Regions from separate parts of the Rahnella sp. R3(2024) genome, predicted to be linked through region 2. Evidence: predicted binding sites of a transcription regulator. Region 2 holds the regulator's gene; the other holds the start of a gene.
The links. The regulator sigma-54, encoded in region 2, starts transcription at its own class of promoters, with help from an activator protein. The targets are predictions, from matches to a motif close to GTTGGCACANNTTTCGCTNT.

Region 1 (9,676 bases), 450 kb from region 2:
ACGTACAGGTGAACAGTGACAGAAGGAGGGGATGTTACGCAGGAGCAGAAAAAAAACATAAAAAAAACAGGGTACCAAAGGCACCCTGTTTCTGTGTAACGGCGTACGTGAAAGAAGATTACGCTTCTTTAGGACCACGCATTGCACGTTTACGATCGTTCTCGGTCAGGTGACGTTTACGAATACGCACAGACTGAGGAGTCACTTCGACCAGCTCGTCATCATCGATGAATTCCAGAGCTTGCTCCAGAGACATTTTGATTGCAGGAACCAGAGTCGTTGCTTCGTCAGTACCGGACGCACGCATGTTGGTCAGTTTCTTACCGGTCAGACAGTTCACAGTCAGGTCGTTAGAACGTGAGTGAATACCGATGATCTGGCCTTCATACACTTCTGCGCCGTGGCCCAGGAACAATTTACCGCGGTCTTGCAGGCTGTACAGTGCGAACGCAACTGCTTTACCCTGACCGTTAGAAATCAGCACGCCGTTCTGACGCTGGCCGATTTCGCCCTGACGAACGTCATCGTAGTGGCTGAACGTGGAGTACAGCAGACCGGTACCTGAAGTCATGGTCATGAATTCAGTACGGAAGCCGATCAGGCCACGTGCAGGGATCAGGTAATCAAGACGGATACGACCTTTACCGTCTGGGATCATGTCTTTGACATCGCCTTTACGCTCACCCATGGCCTGCATAACAGAACCCTGGTGTTGCTCTTCGATATCCAGTGTCACGTTCTCGAATGGCTCTTGCATGCGGCCATCGATTTTACGGTTGATTACTTTAGGACGGGAAACCGCCAGCTCGAAACCTTCACGACGCATGTTTTCGATCAGAACCGACAGGTGAAGTTCACCACGGCCTGAAACACGGAATGCATCAGCATCTTCAGTTTCGTCAACACGCAGTGCCACGTTGTGCACCAGTTCTTTGTTCAGACGATCAAGGATCTGACGTGAAGTCACATACTTGCCTTCTTTACCACAGAACGGAGAGGTGTTTACGCAGAAATACATGGTTACGGTTGGTTCATCAACGCTCAGCGCTGGCAGAGCTTCAACATTCGCCGGATCACAGATTGTGTCGGAGATGTTCAGTTCACCAAGGCCAGTGATCGCGATGATGTCGCCCGCTTCAGCAACGGTGGCTTCGATACGCTCAAGACCCATATGGGTCAGAACTTTACCGACTTTACCGTTACGGGTTTTGCCTTCGCTGTCGATGACAGTGATTTGTTGGTTTGGCTTAACGGTACCGCGTTTGATGCGGCCGATGCCGATGACGCCAACATAGTTGTTGTAGTCCAGCTGAGAGATTTGCATCTGGAACGGTGCATCCATCTCAACTTGTGGCGGAGATACGTGGTCAACGATCGCCTGGTACAACGGGGTCATGTCTTCGGCCATATCGTTATGGTCGTTACCCGCGATACCCATCAGTGCTGATGCATAGATGATTGGGAAATCGAGTTGTTCGTCGGTTGCGTCCAGGTTTACGAACAGGTCGAAGACCTGATCAACAACCCAGTCAGGACGCGCGCCAGGGCGGTCAACCTTGTTGATTACCACGATCGGTTTCAGACCATTAGCGAATGCTTTTTTGGTCACGAAACGGGTTTGCGGCATTGGGCCATCCATTGCATCCACAACCAGCAGCACCGAGTCGACCATTGACATCACACGCTCAACCTCACCGCCGAAATCGGCGTGTCCTGGGGTATCCACGATGTTGATGCGGTAGTCTTTCCAATTAATGGCGGTGTTTTTTGCGAGGATGGTAATCCCACGCTCTTTCTCCAAATCGTTGGAGTCCATTACGCGTTCAGTGGCTTCTACACGCTCTCCGAAAGTACCGGATTGTTGCAGCAGCTTGTCGACCAGGGTGGTTTTACCATGGTCAACGTGGGCAATAATGGCGATGTTACGCAAATTTTCGATCACAGCTTTGCCTCAGGCATTAGAAATAGCGCGCTATTGTACACGTATTAAGCGAGGTTCTAAACAAGATCACAAGGATCTTGTAGAAACAACTTAAGGATGGTTACTTTGTGATCCCTTTCACGGTGCAAAAAGAACACTGAACCAATATGACGCACCTTTTTGGTGCCTTGCATCTCACGATTAGCACCATTGTAGTGCATAAACTCCGTTATGGTGCATACTTATTGAGTGCAAGAGCCCTGTAAAATGGCGCTGTTTGGATTTTCTCAAAGTTGGCACACTTTTCGCTAATAGTTTTTAGGGTAAAAAGTTTTTACAGGGTGAAAAGAGTCTGACCAGACAAATGATAGTGCGGTTTAGGCTACACGCCAGTTCAAGTAAAGCTGTTATTTCCAACTAAAGACCAAAAATGGTTATTCGTTCCACGACGATAATGAGAAATTCGGGAGAACTAGTATGTCCGCTGAACACGTTTTGACGATGCTGAATGAGCATGAAGTGAAATTCGTAGATTTACGTTTCACTGATACCAAAGGCAAAGAACAGCACGTCACCATTCCTGCACACCAGGTTAGCGCTGACTTCTTCGAAGAAGGCAAAATGTTTGATGGCTCTTCAATCGGTGGCTGGAAAGGCATTAACGAATCTGACATGGTTCTGATGCCAGATGCCAGCACTGCTGTTCTTGACCCATTCTATGAAGAAACCACGCTGATCATCCGTTGCGACATCCTTGAGCCGACAACGCTGCAAGGTTATGACCGTGACCCACGTTCTACCGCAAAACGTGCAGAAGATTTCCTGCGCTCTTCCGGTATCGCGGACACCGTACTGTTCGGGCCAGAGCCAGAATTCTTCCTGTTTGATGATGTGCGCTTCGGCAGCAGCATCTCCGGTTCCCACGTCGCTATCGATGATATCGAAGGCGCATGGAACTCCAGCACCAAATACGAAGGCGGCAACAAAGGCCACCGTCCTGCAGTGAAAGGCGGTTACTTCCCGGTTCCTCCGGTCGACTCCTCCCAGGATCTGCGTTCTACCATGTGTCTGACCATGGAAGAAATGGGTCTGGTTGTTGAAGCTCACCACCACGAAGTGGCAACTGCTGGCCAGAACGAAGTGGCAACCCGCTTCAACACCCTGACCAAAAAAGCAGACGAAATCCAAATCTACAAATACGTGGTGCACAACGTGGCTCACGCATTTGGTAAAACAGCGACCTTCATGCCTAAACCAATGTTTGGCGATAACGGTTCCGGTATGCACTGCCACATGTCTTTGTCCAAGAACGGTAACAACCTGTTCGCTGGCGACAAATACGGCGGCCTGTCTGAAATGGCACTGTTCTACATCGGCGGTATCATCAAGCACGCTAAAGCAATCAACGCCTACGCTAACCCGACAACCAACTCCTACAAGCGTTTGGTCCCGGGCTACGAAGCGCCAGTTATGCTGGCTTACTCTGCGCGTAACCGTTCTGCCTCTATCCGTATTCCACACGTATCAAGCCCTAAAGCGATGCGTATCGAAGCGCGTTTCCCTGATCCAGCGGCTAACCCATACCTGGCGTTTGCAGCACTGATGATGGCTGGCCTGGACGGCATCATCAACAAGATCCACCCTGGCGATGCGATGGACAAAAACCTGTATGACCTGCCACCGGAAGAAGAAGCAGAAATTCCAAAAGTTGCAGGTTCACTGGAAGAAGCCCTGAACGCACTGAACGAAGACCGCGAGTTCCTGACCCGTGGCGGCGTGTTCACTGACGACGCTATCGAAGCGTATATCGATCTGCGTAAAGAAGAAATGGACCGCGTGCGTATGACTCCGCATCCGGTTGAATTCGAACTGTATTACAGCGTTTAAGCCCTTAACTCAGCGTTCGTCTTCAGGACGGACGCTGAGCGTAATACCCGACTGAAGGCCCGGTAGTGAGAAAACCTTCAGCGTCAAAATCAAGTCAGACGATTTAATTTGTTGCCGTGGAAACTTTCAGCCCATCTCCGGATGGGCTTTTTTCTCCACACTCTTTCCTGCTTAACCCCTCAGCCCCGTGATTTCGCCGGGTAACGAGATAAAATGCACCGATCAGGTGCGGGAGACTGCGGTATGGCAACTGGCAAACTGCCCGATGCTGGGCAGATCCTGAATTCCTTAATCAACAGCGTTCTGTTATTGGACGACGATTTGGCTGTGCATTACGCCAATCCGGCGGCTCAGCAATTACTGGCGCAAAGTTCCCGCAAACTTTTTGGCACACCGTTGCCTGAGCTGGTGGGATATTTTTCCCTGAATATCGAGTTGATGCGTGAAAGTCTGACTGCCGGACAGGGCTTTACAGACAGCGAAGTGACTCTGGTCGTGGATGGCCGCGCGCACGTGTTGTCACTGACCGCGCAGATGCTGCCGGAAGGCTTCATTTTGGTCGAACTGGCTCCGATGGATAATCAGCGTAAGCTGAGCCAGGAACAATTGCAGCACGCTCAACAGGTTGCCGCGCGTGATTTAATCCGCGGTCTGGCACATGAAATTAAAAACCCGCTCGGCGGTTTGCGTGGTGCAGCGCAGTTACTTTCAAGAGCGCTCCCCGATCCGGCGCTGCTGGAATACACCAAAGTCATTATTGAGCAGGCAGACCGCCTGCGTAATCTGGTCGACCGTTTGCTGGGGCCACAGCGCCCAAGCCAGCACGTTACGCAAAGTATTCATCAGGTTGCAGAGCGTGTTTGTCAGCTGGTATCGATGGAAAAGCCAGATAACGTTCAACTGGTGAGGGACTATGACCCAAGCCTGCCGGAACTGGCGCACGACCCCGATCAGATAGAACAGATTTTGTTAAACATCACCCGCAATGCCCTGCAGGCACTCGGGGAGGAAGGCGGCACAATTACACTGCGTACGCGCACTGCCTTCCAGATCACGTTACATGGTGTGCGTTATCGTCTGGCGGCCCGCATCGATATTGAAGATGACGGCCCCGGCGTACCGGGCCATTTGCAGGACACCCTTTTTTACCCCATGGTCAGTGGCCGCGAGGGGGGCACCGGTTTGGGCCTGTCCATCGCGCGCAGTTTGATTGATCAGCATTCGGGTAAAGTTGAATTTAACAGTTGGCCAGGTCATACCGAATTCTCGGTTTTCCTGCCTATTCGCCAGTGAGGTTCTTATGCAACGAGGGATAGTCTGGATCGTCGATGACGATAGCTCCATCCGCTGGGTTCTTGAACGTGCGCTCACTGGAGCCGGTTTAACCTGCACCACGTTTGACAGCGGTAATGAAGTGCTGGAAGCCATTGCGACTCAAACCCCTGACGTGTTGTTATCCGATATCCGCATGCCTGGGATGGACGGTTTAGCGCTGCTTAAGCAGATTAAACAACGCCATCCGATGCTTCCGGTCATCATAATGACAGCCCATTCCGATCTGGATGCTGCGGTCAGCGCCTATCAGCAAGGCGCGTTTGATTATCTGCCAAAACCGTTCGACATTGACGAAGCCGTGGCGCTGGTAGAGCGCGCCATCAGTCATTATCAGGAACAACAACAACCGGCCCGAACTCAGCCAGCCAGCGGCCCGACTGCTGACATTATTGGCGAAGCGCCAGCCATGCAGGACGTGTTCCGCATCATCGGCCGTTTGTCCCGCTCTTCAATCAGCGTGCTGATTAACGGCGAATCCGGTACCGGTAAAGAGCTGGTGGCTCATGCCTTGCATCGTCACAGCCCTCGCGCTAAAGCGCCTTTTATCGCGCTGAATATGGCGGCAATCCCGAAAGACCTGATCGAGTCCGAACTGTTCGGCCACGAAAAAGGGGCATTTACTGGAGCGAATACCGTTCGTCAGGGGCGTTTCGAGCAGGCCGACAATGGCACGCTGTTCCTGGATGAAATCGGTGATATGCCGCTCGATGTGCAAACCCGTCTTCTGCGCGTGCTGGCAGACGGTCAGTTCTACCGCGTCGGCGGCTATGCACCGGTGAAAGTGGACGTGCGAATCATTGCGGCGACCCACCAGAATCTGGAGCTTAGGGTTCAGGAAGGAAAATTCCGTGAGGATTTATTCCATCGCCTGAACGTTATCCGCGTCCATCTGCCACCGCTGCGTGAACGTCGTGAAGACATTCCGCGTCTGGCGCGTTACTTCCTGCAAGTGGCGGCAAAAGAACTGGGCGTGGAAGCAAAAAATCTGCATCCGGAAACCGAAACGGCGCTGACGCGTCTGCCGTGGCAAGGTAACGTGCGCCAGCTGGAAAACACTTGTCGCTGGCTGACGGTGATGGCGGCGGGCCAGGAAGTTCTGATTCAGGATTTGCCGAGTGAACTGTTTGAGACTTCTGCGCCGGAAGCAGGCGGACAGAGTTTGCCGGACAGCTGGGCAACGCTGCTGGCACAGTGGGCGGATCGCGCACTGCGCTCCGGTCATCAAAACCTGCTGTCGGAAGCACAACCTGAAATGGAGCGGACATTACTGACTACGGCGTTGCGCCATACTCAGGGGCATAAACAGGAAGCTGCACGGTTGCTGGGCTGGGGACGAAACACCCTTACCCGCAAACTAAAAGAACTGGGCATGGAATAATCCTTTCCTGCGCCAGACAGCAAAACAGCCGCGCATGCGGCTGTTTTGCTTTGTTTTGCGTTGATGCGAATCGATTTGCAGCGAAGAATCAGATAACGCGGGAGAATTGCTGCTGACGTACCTGCCGGCGCAGATAAATATCAAAACACATGCAGATATTACGGATCAGCAAACGTCCGCGCGGCGTGACCTGAATGTGTTTTTCACTCACCTCGACAAGCCCGTCTTCCGCCAGCGGCGTCAGCAGCGCCAGATCGTCGGCAAAATAATCGGTAAAGCGGATACCATAACGCTGTTCGATATCGGCGAAACTCAGCTCGAAATGGCAGATCAACGATTTAATAACATCGCGGCGCAGACAGTCGTCATCGGTCATTTCCAGACCGCGCCACAGTGCGTTCCCCTGCTCTTCAACTCTGGCGTAATACGTTTTGAGGTCTTTCTCGTTCTGCGCGTAGGTGTCGCCCAACATGCTGATGGCCGACACGCCCATGCCCAGTAAATCGCTGTCGCCCTGCGTGGTATATCCCTGGAAATTACGGTGAAGTTTGCCTTCACGCTGAGCAATCGCCAGTTCGTCATCAGGGCGCGCAAAGTGATCCATCCCGATAAACCGGTAACCGGACGCCGTCAGTGAACTGATGGTTTCCTGCAGGATTTTCAGTTTCTCTTCAGCACCGGGTAAGTCGGCATCTTTGATTTTGCGTTGTGCCGCGAACAGCTTCGGCATGTGAGCGTAGTTGAAAACGCTGAGACGGTCCGGATTGAGCGCCGCCACACGTTGCAGAGTATAAGCAAAACTTTCGGCGGTTTGTTTTGGCAAACCGTAAATCAGATCGATATTGGTTGAGTTGAAACCGAGCGCCCTGGCGCGTTCAATCAGCGCAAAGATGAACTCTTCATCCTGCTCGCGGTTAACCAGACGCTGCACTTCTTTGTTGAAATCCTGCACGCCCATGCTCAGGCGATTGAAGCCTTCGTTGCGCAGATGGTCCAGCACATCCAGCTCAATTTCACGCGGATCAATCTCCAGCGACATCTCAGCATCAGGCAGGATAGTGAAATGTTGACGCAGAAGGCTCATCAGACGGCCTATCTGGGCTTTGTTGAGATAAGTGGGAGTACCACCGCCCCAATGGAGCTGACTCACGTGACGGCCCTTAAAGAGCGGCGCACGGTGGCGGATCTCTTTACCGAGCACATTCAGATATTCTTCGGCTTTATGCTGCTGGCGGGTAACCAGTTTATTGCAGCCGCAGAAGTAGCAGAGCTTATGACAGAAAGGAATGTGGACATACAACGAGAGGGAACGATCCGGATAACGGGCAGCGGCTTTTTCAAAGGCTGCGTCGTTGTAGCTTTCGCTGAATTCAAGTGCGGTTGGGTAGGATGTGTACCGCGGGCCAGAGTAGTTGTACTTCTGGATCAGCGCTAAATCCCAAACGGTTGTCTGTTCTGACATGGTGACTCACTCCTTCCGGCGTCGGATGCTGCCGGTTCGCCTTACCGGCAGGCTGTTGGCCTGCCGTGCAAAGGTCGCTCTGCGCAAACGTGCTTTGGTTTTCGATAACCGTCGTAGTTTACCGAATAACCAAAGCAGATAACATGCAAAGAGTAAGGCTATTGCCGGAATGACCCAGCTCATGGCTTAGAAACCTTCTTTTGGATTCCCGCGCTTGAGCAACTGCATCATGTCTTCGTTCTTTTCTTCTTCTTCTTCGTCATCTTCATCATCGCCAAGTTCGATACCCAGCAGTTCCATCAGAACGTCGATGCGATCCAGAGTCTGATCAACATAAGCCTGATCTTCAGCGCTCAGGGCTTTACCGTCATCGATAAGATCCAGCAAAGCATCCAGACGTTGATCATTTTCCAGTAATGTCAGTTCTTCTTCCGGGGTCATTTTTGGTTTTGCATCTTGCACAGGCTGCGCCGCTTTCTTCGCTTTAGGTGCATTGTTCATGACGGTTTCAACAATCAGTGGCACGGCTTTTTTACTGCCAATGCGCGGATCGGTTTTCTTCGCGGCTGCACCACTTTGATTTTGGTTGGCATCCGGGTTCGCACGGGAACCAGCCTTACGGCCGCGGCGGCGGTTGTCACGTTTGCGTTCGCGCGCTTCAATATCGAGCTCGACGCGATTCTTTTTTCTCTTCGGTTTGGCTGTCGCGGTATTGGCGCGCGGGGCTTTCGCTGGCTGTTTCATGGATTCTGCTCTTAGGTGTGTACATTTAGTATAGATTTGCGGCGGAATCTAGCAGAAAGCGACCAAAGAAAAAAGGCAGCAAGTGGACCTTGCTGCCTTTTTCTTTCCTTCCTGCGAAGGATATTCAACAAACACTTTCCCTGTATAGCCTCAACGTCCCGGTTTTTCCTTTGCCTTTCAGGGCTTCCGGCCCCGTTCATCCTTAAAGCGCCATGCATTTCCCGTATTCCCTGAAGGCGTAAATCATCCGTGTTTCCATTCTTGCCTTCATCGCGTAAGAAAGACTTTACCCTATCGCCGCAAAGGCTCAAGATACCGCCCTGCCGTCTCACGCCTTCAGCCGATGCTCTGATGTTATCGAATTGAATTTAAAGTGAATTAAAATATACGGCGACTTAATTAGCGAAATAACCCGCATTATGAATAGCAAATGTCTTACATCATGAAGGCCATTTTCCCCCGCCTTCATCTCTGTGGTCCCTTCGCATCATCATTCGGATTGTAAAAAACACTGAACGTATCGCGGCGCTGTTGCAGTTATAATCTCCAGTCAGCCAGATACACAAGCCTCACGGAGACGCACGTTTTGACCAGCCAAACTTACAACTATCATATGACCCATTTCGTCATGAGCGCCCCGGATATCCGGCATCTGCCGAGTGACGCAGGCATTGAAGTCGCATTTGCTGGTCGCTCAAACGCCGGCAAATCCAGTGCATTGAATACGCTGACCCAGCAGAAAAGCCTGGCACGTATCAGTAAAACCCCTGGCCGTACGCAATTAATTAACCTGTTTGAAGTGGAGCCAGGAATTCGTCTGGTCGACCTTCCGGGTTATGGCTATGCTCAGGTTCCGGAAGAGATGAAACGCAAATGGCAGCGCTCACTGGGTGAGTATCTGCAAATGCGTAATTCACTGAAAGGGCTGGTGGTGCTGATGGATATCCGT
Region 2 (9,676 bases):
TGAGGAAATGTATGAGAAACTGGTTTCTGATTTCAGGTTTAACCTCCGCGATGCTGGCAGTGTCTGCCATGCCGCTCTATGCAGCAGAAAAAACAATGACTTCGACGACTTCGCATTTTGCTTATGTCGGCACCTACAACCCGAACGGGGAAGGTGTCTACCGCTTTACATTCGATCCGAAAACCGGTGCGCTGAGTGATAAAACCCTCGCCAGCCAGTTGCCCAATCAGGCGCAGATGGTACTCAGCCACGACGGCAAAACGTTGTTTATCGGCAGTGAAACTGACAATTACAACGGCGGTAAACACGGATCCGTGGCGGCTTACCGCATTTCACCAGAAGACGGCAGCCTGACGCTGATTAATCAGGTGGATTCACAGGGCGCGGGGCCGGTGTACTTGTCACTGACGCCTAAAGGCGAACATCTGCTGGTGGCGAACTACATCAGCGGCGTGGTGGCGGTATTCCCGGTGGAGGCCAGCGGAAAACTGAGCGAAGCCAGTAACAGCCAGCAGGATGCCGGCCCGGCGGGCGCGGGCAAACCGGCCACCGCCGCGGAAGGCAGTTTTGCCATCAGCGACCACAACGGGCCGCACGCGCATATGATCGCCACCGATCCTTCCGGTAAGTTCGCCTTCTCCACGGATCTTGGGCTGGATCGGATTTATCAGTGGAAACTCAACGGCGAGAGCGGCGCGCTGGAAGCTAACGATCCGCCGTTCATCAAAGCCTCTTCGGAAGGCGCCGGGCCGCGTCATTTTGTTTTCCATCCCAACGGCCACGTGGTTTTCCTGATCAACGAAGAAGCCTCGACGCTGACCAGTTATCGCTTTGATGCAAGCAAAGGCACGCTGACGGAACTGCACAGCCTGTCCTCGCTGCCCGCCGGTTTTAAAGGCACCAACTTTGCGGCAGGCATCGTGCTGAGCAAAGACGGCAAACATCTGTACGTGGCCAACCGCCTGCACAACAGCATTGCGCAGATCACCGTGACCGGCGAAGGCGCGATGACCTGGAGCGGGGAAACCTGGACGCGGGGCGATTACCCGAGAACGCTGACCCTGTCGCCGGATGGCAAATATATTTACGCAATGAATCAACGAAGCGATAACATCACTACATTCAAGGTATCGCCGGACAGCGGCAAACTGACGTTTGTCGACAGCTACGTGGCGGTCGGCAGTCCGTCGCTAATGGTGATTGCGCCTTAACCGGCGCAGCAGAAACAAACCCCGTCCACAGCCAGTCATTGCCGTGGACGGGGCCTCGCTGAAACGAACTGGAAAAACCATGGTGAGATTTCCCAATCAACGGCTGGCGCAATTGTTCGACGCGTTACAGACCGAAACCCTGCCTCAGGACGAGCTGGCGAAGCGTCTGGCGGTGTCAACGCGTACCGTGCGTGCCGACATCACCTCGCTCAACGAAATCATCGCCGACTACGGTGCAAGCTTTGTTCACAGCCGTGGCAGCGGGTATCAGCTGAAAATCGACGATCAGGCGCTGTTCTCGTCGTTACAGCACACGACACAACGTAAACCGAACCCGACGCCGCGCACCGCCGCCGAACGGGTGAAAACGTTGCTGATCCGCTTTTTGACCTCAGCTTTTTCACTCAAGCTGGAAGATCTGGCCGATGAATGGTTTGTCAGCCGGGGAACCCTGCAAAATGATATGGCTGAGGTGAGGGAGCATCTGGCGCGCTACCACCTGAATATTGAAACCAAGCCGCGTTATGGCATGAAGCTGTTTGGTGCAGAACTGGCGATCCGCGCCTGTCTGACCGATCTGCTGTTCCAGCTGGATGCTGAAGAACAGGCGAATCCGCTGCTGAAAGCGGAAAGTCTGGAGCCGGAAGCGCTGGTGCCGCTGACGCGCTTTATGCATCAGCTGCTGACGCAGTCCTCCATTCAGCTGACCGATGAAGGCGAGCAGTATCTGATCCTCTATTGCGCGGTTGCCATCAAGCGCATTACCGGCGGCTATCCGCTGACGGATTTTGATGCCGAAGACGGCGATCCTGCGGTGAAACAGGTTTCTGTACGGCTGGCAGCCGAGCTGAAAAATCTCGTCGGCAAGGAGATCCCGGCTTCTGAAGAAGCCTATCTGCGGGTGAATATCGCCGCCCGTCGCGTGCAGCAAATTCTGCCGACCGACATTAATGCCGACGATGACGAATCGCTGGTCGATTACATTCTTTCGTATATCAACTCGCACTATAACTATGATCTTCAGGGTGATAAGCAGCTGCGCGCCGACCTGCTGACGCACATCAAGACCATGATTACGCGGGTGAAATACCAGATTAATATCCCCAACCCGCTGCTGAACAACATCAAACAGCATTATCCGATGGCCTATGACGTCACGCTGGCGGCGGTGTCCAGCTGGGGGAAATACACGCCGTATACGCTCAGCGAAAACGAGATCGGTTTTCTGGTGCTGCACATCGGCGTCGGGCTGGAGCGGCATTACAATATCGGTTATCAGCGCCATCCGCAGGTGATGCTGGTGTGCGACACCGGCAATTCGACCATCCGCATGATCCAGGCGCAGATCAGCCGTAAGTATCCGCAGCTGGTGATGAAACAGATTGTGACGCTGCGCGATTACGAGAAACTGGAACACATCGACGAAGATTTTATTATCTCCAACGCCCGTATCAGCGAGAAGAATAAGCCGGTGGTGGTGCTGTCGCCGTTCCCGACCGAATACCAGATGGAACAGCTCGGCAAGCTGGTGCTGGTCGATCGCACACGGCCTTATATGCTGGAAAAATTCTTCGACGAAAAACACTTTATGATCGTCAACGAGCCGATGACTCAGGCGGAATTATTCCGCCATGTGTGTTCGCAGCTGGAGGCCGAGGGATATGTCGATCAGGCGTTTTATCCGTCGGTGGTGGAGCGTGAGGAAATCGTTTCGACCATGCTGGGCGAAGGCATTGCGCTGCCGCACTCGCTGGGGCTGCTGGCGAAGAAAACGGTGGTGATTACGCTGCTCTCGCCGCAGGGCATTGCCTGGGGAGAAGGGGAGACGGCGCACGTGATTTTCCTGCTGGCCATCAGCAAGGCCGATTACGAAGAAGCGATGGCGATTTACGATTTGTTCGTGACGTTTGTGCGGGAGCGTTCGATGAGCCGTTTACTGAGCAGTGAAAATTTTGAAAGCTTCAAGGCCATTGCAATAGATTGCCTTTCCCGCATTTAGCCTGCGGCCCTGACGCCGCAGCGGCGTTCGTTCACCCGAATCACTGACTGATGTCAGCTCATCGGGGCTCTCTCCCTGGCTGCCTTGCTGCAACGCCAATGACTAAGAGTGAGGAGTCTTAGTCTTCGTCAAATCCTGAATTGATCAGATTAACAACTGCCGTCAGCGCCTGCTCTTCATCGGGGCCGGTGGCTTCGATTTCGATCTGCTGACCTTTCGGGGAATCGAGCATCAGCAGTGCTATCACGCTGCTGGCTTCTGCTTCTATGCCTGTGCCATTGCGCAGCATCACTTCCGATTCAAAACTCTGCACCAGTTCAAACAACTTCATGGCCGGACGGGCGTGCATGCCTAACCGGTTTTTGATTTCTACCGTTTGTTTCACCGTCATGATTTGCGTTTTTCCAGCGTGCGATGGCGGGATTGCACATTCTTCCCGCGGGAACGGAAATAGTCGGCCAGTTGTTCTGCGATATACACCGAACGGTGTTTACCCCCGGTACAACCAATGGCGACGGTCAGATAGCTGCGGTTGTTGGTTTCCAGCATCGGCAGCCATTGTTCGAGGTAGCTGCGGGTCTGGTAGATAAAGTTGTGCACTTCGGTGTGACGATCGAGGAACGCCGCCACCGGTTTATCAAGGCCGGTCATCGGACGCAGTTTCGGATCCCAGTGCGGGTTTGGCAGGAAACGCACGTCAAACACGTAATCGGCATCAATCGGCAGGCCGTGTTTGAAGCCAAAGGATTCAAAGACCATCGTCAGTTCACGCTCACGTTTGCCCAGAAGACGGGTACGCAGCATTTCTGCCAGTTCATGAACCGACATTTCTGAGGTGTCGATGATCAGATCGGCTGCGGAGCGCAATGGCTCGAGCAGATCGGCTTCTTCATCGATGGCACTTTCAAGGGACAGGTTTTTGCTGGAAAGCGGGTGCAGACGACGGGTATCGCTGTAACGACGGATCAGGGTATTGCGGTCTGCGTCGAGAAACAGCAACTGCGGCGAAAAACTCTCAGGCAGTTGTGACATCGCATGCTCATACACTTCCGGTGTTTCTGGCATGTTGCGCACGTCAATGCTGACGGCGGCAGACGTATTGCGTTCGACAAGTGTCTGGGCGAGCTGCGGCAGTAAAACCACCGGCAGATTGTCCACACAGTAAAATCCCATGTCTTCTAATGCCCTTAGGGCAACCGACTTCCCGGAACCGGAACGGCCGCTGACAATCATCAGCACCATGGTGTCACTCCCCTGGCATTCAGTGTTCAGAATTCACTTTCCCGGCGCGTTGCCGGGAATCATCAATTTATTCGTTTTCTGTCATTATCTGGAACAGTTCTTCGTCGCTTTGCGCTCCGCGCAGACGGCGACACACTGTTTTATCAGCCAATTTTTTGGCCACTAAAGACAAGGTGTGTAAGTGGGTTTTACATTGATCTGCCGGAACCAGCAAGGCAAAAAGGAGATCCACCGGCTGATTGTCGATAGCGTCAAACGCGATCGGTTGATCGAGCTGAATAAACACGCCGACGGCGCGTAATGTGTCTTCTTCCAGCTTGCCGTGCGGGATGGCGATCCCGGCACCGATCCCGGTGCTGCCCATACGCTCACGGGTCAAAATGGCGTCGAAAATCACTTGTGGCGACAAATTCAATTGTTTGGCAGCCAGTTCGCTGATGATTTCCAGCGCGCGTTTTTTGCTGGCGCAATGAACGCCGCTTTTGGTGCATTCGGCATTCAGCACCGACGTTAATTGCATTGCAGTATCGTTGATCATGTCATCTTCACTTTTGCACTGATTCACCCTTAAAGCTATATCGGCTCGTTCCCCGAAGGTCACAAGCCGATGCCCGAAGGTGTGTAGCACAGGGTTGGCTACATGAATGTCAGTGCTGTTTCAGTTTGTCTTTATGTTTGTTCAGCTGGCGCGCCAGTTTATCAACCAGGCCGTCAATCGCTGCGTACATATCCTGATGCTCCGAGGTGGCATGCAACTCGCCTCCGTTCACATGCAGCGTCGCTTCCGCGATTTTCTGCACTTTTTCAACGCTTAACACCACATACACCTGATTTATCCTGTCGAAATACTGTTCGAGCTTCGCCAGTTTCATCGTGATGAATTCTCTCAGGGGATCGGTGATCTCAATGTGATGTCCGGTAATGTTGAGCTGCATAATGTCTTCCTTCTCTGTTGAGGTCAAACTAACTGTTTACGCTGGTTTGAGGGCGGGATGGACAAAGACTCTCGGTATTTTGCGACGGTACGGCGCGCCACCATAATTCCCTGATTGGAAAGCAGGGTAGCTAACTTACTGTCACTCAGCGGTTTTACAGGATTCTCCGCTGCAATTAATTTCTTCACCAGCGCCCGGATCGCGGTGGACGATGCCTCGCCGCCGCTGTCAGTACTGACGTGGCTGGAGAAGAAATACTTCAGTTCGAAAATGCCACGCGGGCTGTGCAGGAATTTCTGCGTTGTAACGCGTGAAATCGTCGATTCGTGCATTTCCACGGCGCTGGCGATATCGGCCAGCACCATCGGTTTCATGTATTCATCACCCATCTCAAAGAACGCCTGCTGCTGCTCAACGATGCAGCGCGTGACTTTCAGCAGCGTGTCGTTGCGGCTCTCCAGACTTTTGATCAACCACTTGGCTTCCTGCAAATTGCTGCGGATAAATTGCCCGTCGCTGTCGCTGCGGGTCGAATTGCCCATCGCAGCATAATGCTGGTTGATTTTCAGTCGCGGAATGCTGTCTGAGTTCAGTTCGACAGTCCAGACACCGGACACTTTGCGTACCAGCACATCCGGGATGACGTATTCGGATTCGCCGGTGTTGATCGACTGGCCTGGTCGCGGATCAAGAGACTGGATCAGGAGCATCGCTCCTTTCAGTGTATCTTCTTTTAGACGGGTTGATCGCATAAGTGCGCGGAAATCATGGTTCGCCAGCAAATCCAGATGTTCGCTGATGATAAGTCTGGCTTCTGTAATGAAAGGCGTTTCCGGGACGTACTGGGAAAGCTGAATCAGCAGACAGTCGCGCAGGTCGCGCGCGGCGACACCCACGGGATCAAAACGCTGAACGCGTTTGAGCACGGCTTCCACTTCGTCCATCGTGACGTCGTCATCGCCGATACTTTCGAGAATATCGTCCAGAGAAATCGTCAGATATCCGGTGTCATCCACCGCATCGACAATCGAGGTCGCGATAGCCGCATCGGTGTCGGAAAACGGCGTCAGTTCGACCTGCCACATCAGGTAATCCTGAAGCGTCTGGGTGGTTTCACCTTGATAAACGGGCAGCTCGTCGTCGCTGTAATCGTTACCGGTACCGGACGGTGTTCCGGCGGTGTAAATTTCATCCCAGGTCGCATCCAGCGGTAACTCTTCGGGCATGTCTTTTTGCTCGAGAGCCTCGCGGGTATCCAGACCTTCACTGTCAGCGGTTTCGACCGCATCGATCTCATCGTGAAGATCGGTTTGTTCCAGCAGAGGGTTGCTCTCCAGCGCGAGTTGGATCTCCTGTTGGAGCTCAAGCGTGGACAATTGCAACAGGCGGATTGCCTGCTGTAATTGAGGAGTCATTGCCAGTTGTTGGCTGAATCTGAGTTGCAAACCTTGCTTCATATCTTGGCTTTATATCCGTAGATGAGTTCGAACGGCAACACTTCGGTCAGAAACGGCCTGTTTCAGTGTAAAGCGAAACAGGCGCGCTTCAGGCGGCGCAGATCACAGACGGAATTCTTCACCAAGATAAACACGTTTCACTTGTTCATCAGCAAGAATGTCGGCTGGGGTGCCGTGGGCGATAAGCTTGCCCTGACTGACGATATAGGCGCGTTCACACACGTCGAGCGTTTCACGGACGTTGTGGTCAGTGATCAGAACGCCCAGACCGCTGTCGCGAAGATGCTCAATGATTTTTTTGATGTCGATAACGGAAATCGGGTCAACACCGGCAAAGGGTTCATCCAGCAGGATAAACTTAGGGTTGGCTGCCAGTGCGCGGGCAATTTCCACACGACGGCGTTCACCCCCGGACAGTGACTGGCCGAGGTTATCGCGCAAGTGAGAGATATGGAATTCTTCCATCAGCTCATTGGCGCGATCATTGCGCTGTTCTTTGTTCAGGTCGTCACGGATTTGCAGCACGGCCATCAGGTTGTCGAACACGCTGAGGCGGCGGAAAATAGAGGCTTCCTGAGGCAGGTAACCAATGCCGCGACGTGCGCGGGTATGCAATGGCAAAAGGCTGATGTCTTCGTCGTCAACGATGATTCGGCCAGCGTCACGCTGTACGATACCGACCACCATGTAGAAGGTGGTGGTTTTACCGGCACCGTTAGGGCCAAGTAATCCGACGATTTCGCCTGAATTGACTGCCAGGCTGACATCTTCAACGACCTTACGGCCTTTGTATGCCTTCGCCAGATTTTCTGCGATTAATTTTGCCATAAATTATCAGTTACTCTTTTTGGTCTGGCCACCGGCTGCTGCCGGGGTCTTTTCCTGCAACTGTGTCGGAACCAGCACGGTCGTGACACGGTTGCCTTTATCACTGAAGGCTTCCATCTGCTGTTTCTGCACCAGATAGGTAATACGATCGCCTTTCACATTGCTGTCCAGCTGTTCAAGGTAAGCGTTTCCGGTCAGGGTCACCAGATCGGTTTCCACTTCATAACGGACTTTCTGCGCGTGGCCTTTAATCGGTTTACCGTTGTCCTGCAACTGGTAGAAGGTCACCGGATTGCCGTAGCCTTCCACCACTTCTTTGCCGGAGACACCTTGCGGGCGGATCACCACAACTTTGTCGGCTTTAACCTGAATCGAGCCCTGATTCACCACCACATTGCCGGTAAAGGTTGCCGTGTTGGTGTTCACATCCAGCGCCTGATTGGCGGAATCAATGGTGATCGGTTTCGTTGTGTCGTCTTTCAGCGCGAATGCCGGAATGCTGATGGCCAACAACGAGCCGGTGATCAGAAGATTACGGATTTTATTTTTTGCTTTGAATTTCATAAGAGGTCGTTACCTTTTCGATCAGCTCTGCTGTTTTATCGCGCAGATTACCACGCATTTTCATGCCGTTAGATGTAAAACCTGTGCCATAAAGCGTTACTTCATCGTCTGAGGCAACGTCCTGTGTCGTCAGGTTAACCTGTGCATTATCCGTTTTGATTCTTTGCAGCTGTGATGTTTCTGGCGTCAGGCTGTCTGCCTGCACATGCCCATAAAGATAGAGCATTTTATCCTGAGTCATCTTGGCTTTATCAGAACGCAGCACCCAGGTTGGCACTTTATTCTTGTCATACATGGTCGCCACCGGGTTGGTAAACCATGTTACCTGATCGGTGGTGTAGTATTTGACCTGGTCCGACACCAGTTTGTAGGTCAGGCTTCCCAGCGGGTCATACACCATGGTTACCGTGTGGGAGCTTTGGTAGGTCGGTTCCTGATCGTTGACCGCCTGCGGCGCATCATCCGTATTGTCTGACAGTGACCAGCCAATCAGTATCAGCACGATGGCGGTCAGTACCAGAATGATCCAAAGTCTTGTTTTATTCATATCGACAGCCCTTTGGCGTCCTCCAGCTTGCCCTGCGCCAGCAGAATCAAGTCACATAATTCGCGTACTGCGCCACGGCCACCGGCAATGCGGGTCACGTAATGCGCCTTTGGCAGCAGGATAGGGTGTGCATCCTGAACCGCGACGGAAAGACCCACTTCAGCCATCACCGGCCAGTCAATCAGGTCGTCACCGATGTAAGCGACTTCCTCTGCCCGAAGCGACAGTGTATCTAACAGTTCGCGGAAGGCCAAAAGCTTATCTGATTGCCCCTGATACAAGTGGCGAATTCCAAGGGTTTTGGCGCGATCTTCCAGTAATTTCGCATTACGGCCTGTAATAATCGCGACCTCAATGTCGGACGTCAGCAGGCAACGAATTCCATAACCGTCGCGAACGTTGAAACTTTTCAGCTCTTCTCCCTGATTTCCCATGTAGATCAGGCCATCAGACATGACGCCGTCCACATCGCAAATCAGCAGGCGAACCGCTTTCGCACGTTCAAGCACATCGGTGCTGACCGGACCGTAGCAGGTATCCACCAGGGCTGCGCTATTACTCATTCAGGGCATTCCTCAATTAAACTACGCCAGCGCGCAGCATGTCGTGCATATGTAACACACCTAACAATTGGTCACCATCGGCAACCATCACACAGGTAATGTGTTTTTCCTGCATTAAATTCAGTGCGTCGACCGCCAGCAGGGAAGGGCGCACGCGCACGCCGCCGGTAGTCATCACTTCGGCAATGGACGCGTTATTGATATTGACGCCCATGTCGAAAATGCGGCGTAAGTCACCGTCGGTAAAGATCCCTTCGATTTTCATTAAATCGTCGCAGATGACGGTCATCCCCAAATTCTTGCGGGTAATTTCCAGCAGGGCATCACGCA

Region 1: the regulator sigma-54 is predicted to act here: its motif matches at 2,214-2,233, upstream of glnA (glutamate--ammonia ligase).

The regions. Positions count from the first base shown of each region.
Region 1 covers NZ_JBHGBU010000001.1:2,155,333-2,165,008, reverse strand. The annotation lists gene typA (ribosome-dependent GTPase TypA) at 119-1,942, opposite strand; gene glnA (glutamate--ammonia ligase) at 2,399-3,808, shown strand; gene glnL (nitrogen regulation protein NR(II)) at 4,052-5,101, shown strand; gene glnG (nitrogen regulation protein NR(I)) at 5,109-6,521, shown strand; gene hemN (oxygen-independent coproporphyrinogen III oxidase) at 6,610-7,983, opposite strand; gene yihI (Der GTPase-activating protein YihI) at 8,170-8,727, opposite strand; gene yihA (ribosome biogenesis GTP-binding protein YihA/YsxC) at 9,314-9,676, shown strand, end outside.
Region 2 covers NZ_JBHGBU010000001.1:2,606,069-2,615,744, forward strand. The annotation lists gene ABSH60_RS11820 (beta-propeller fold lactonase family protein) at 12-1,211, shown strand; gene ABSH60_RS11825 (transcription antiterminator) at 1,291-3,210, shown strand; gene npr (PTS phosphocarrier protein NPr) at 3,329-3,601, opposite strand; gene rapZ (RNase adapter RapZ) at 3,598-4,452, opposite strand; gene ptsN (PTS IIA-like nitrogen regulatory protein PtsN) at 4,520-4,990, opposite strand; gene hpf (ribosome hibernation promoting factor) at 5,100-5,387, opposite strand; gene rpoN (RNA polymerase factor sigma-54) at 5,411-6,844, opposite strand; gene lptB (LPS export ABC transporter ATP-binding protein) at 6,947-7,672, opposite strand; gene lptA (lipopolysaccharide ABC transporter substrate-binding protein LptA) at 7,679-8,236, opposite strand; gene lptC (LPS export ABC transporter periplasmic protein LptC) at 8,214-8,783, opposite strand; gene kdsC (3-deoxy-manno-octulosonate-8-phosphatase KdsC) at 8,780-9,346, opposite strand; gene kdsD (arabinose-5-phosphate isomerase KdsD) at 9,363-9,676, opposite strand, start outside.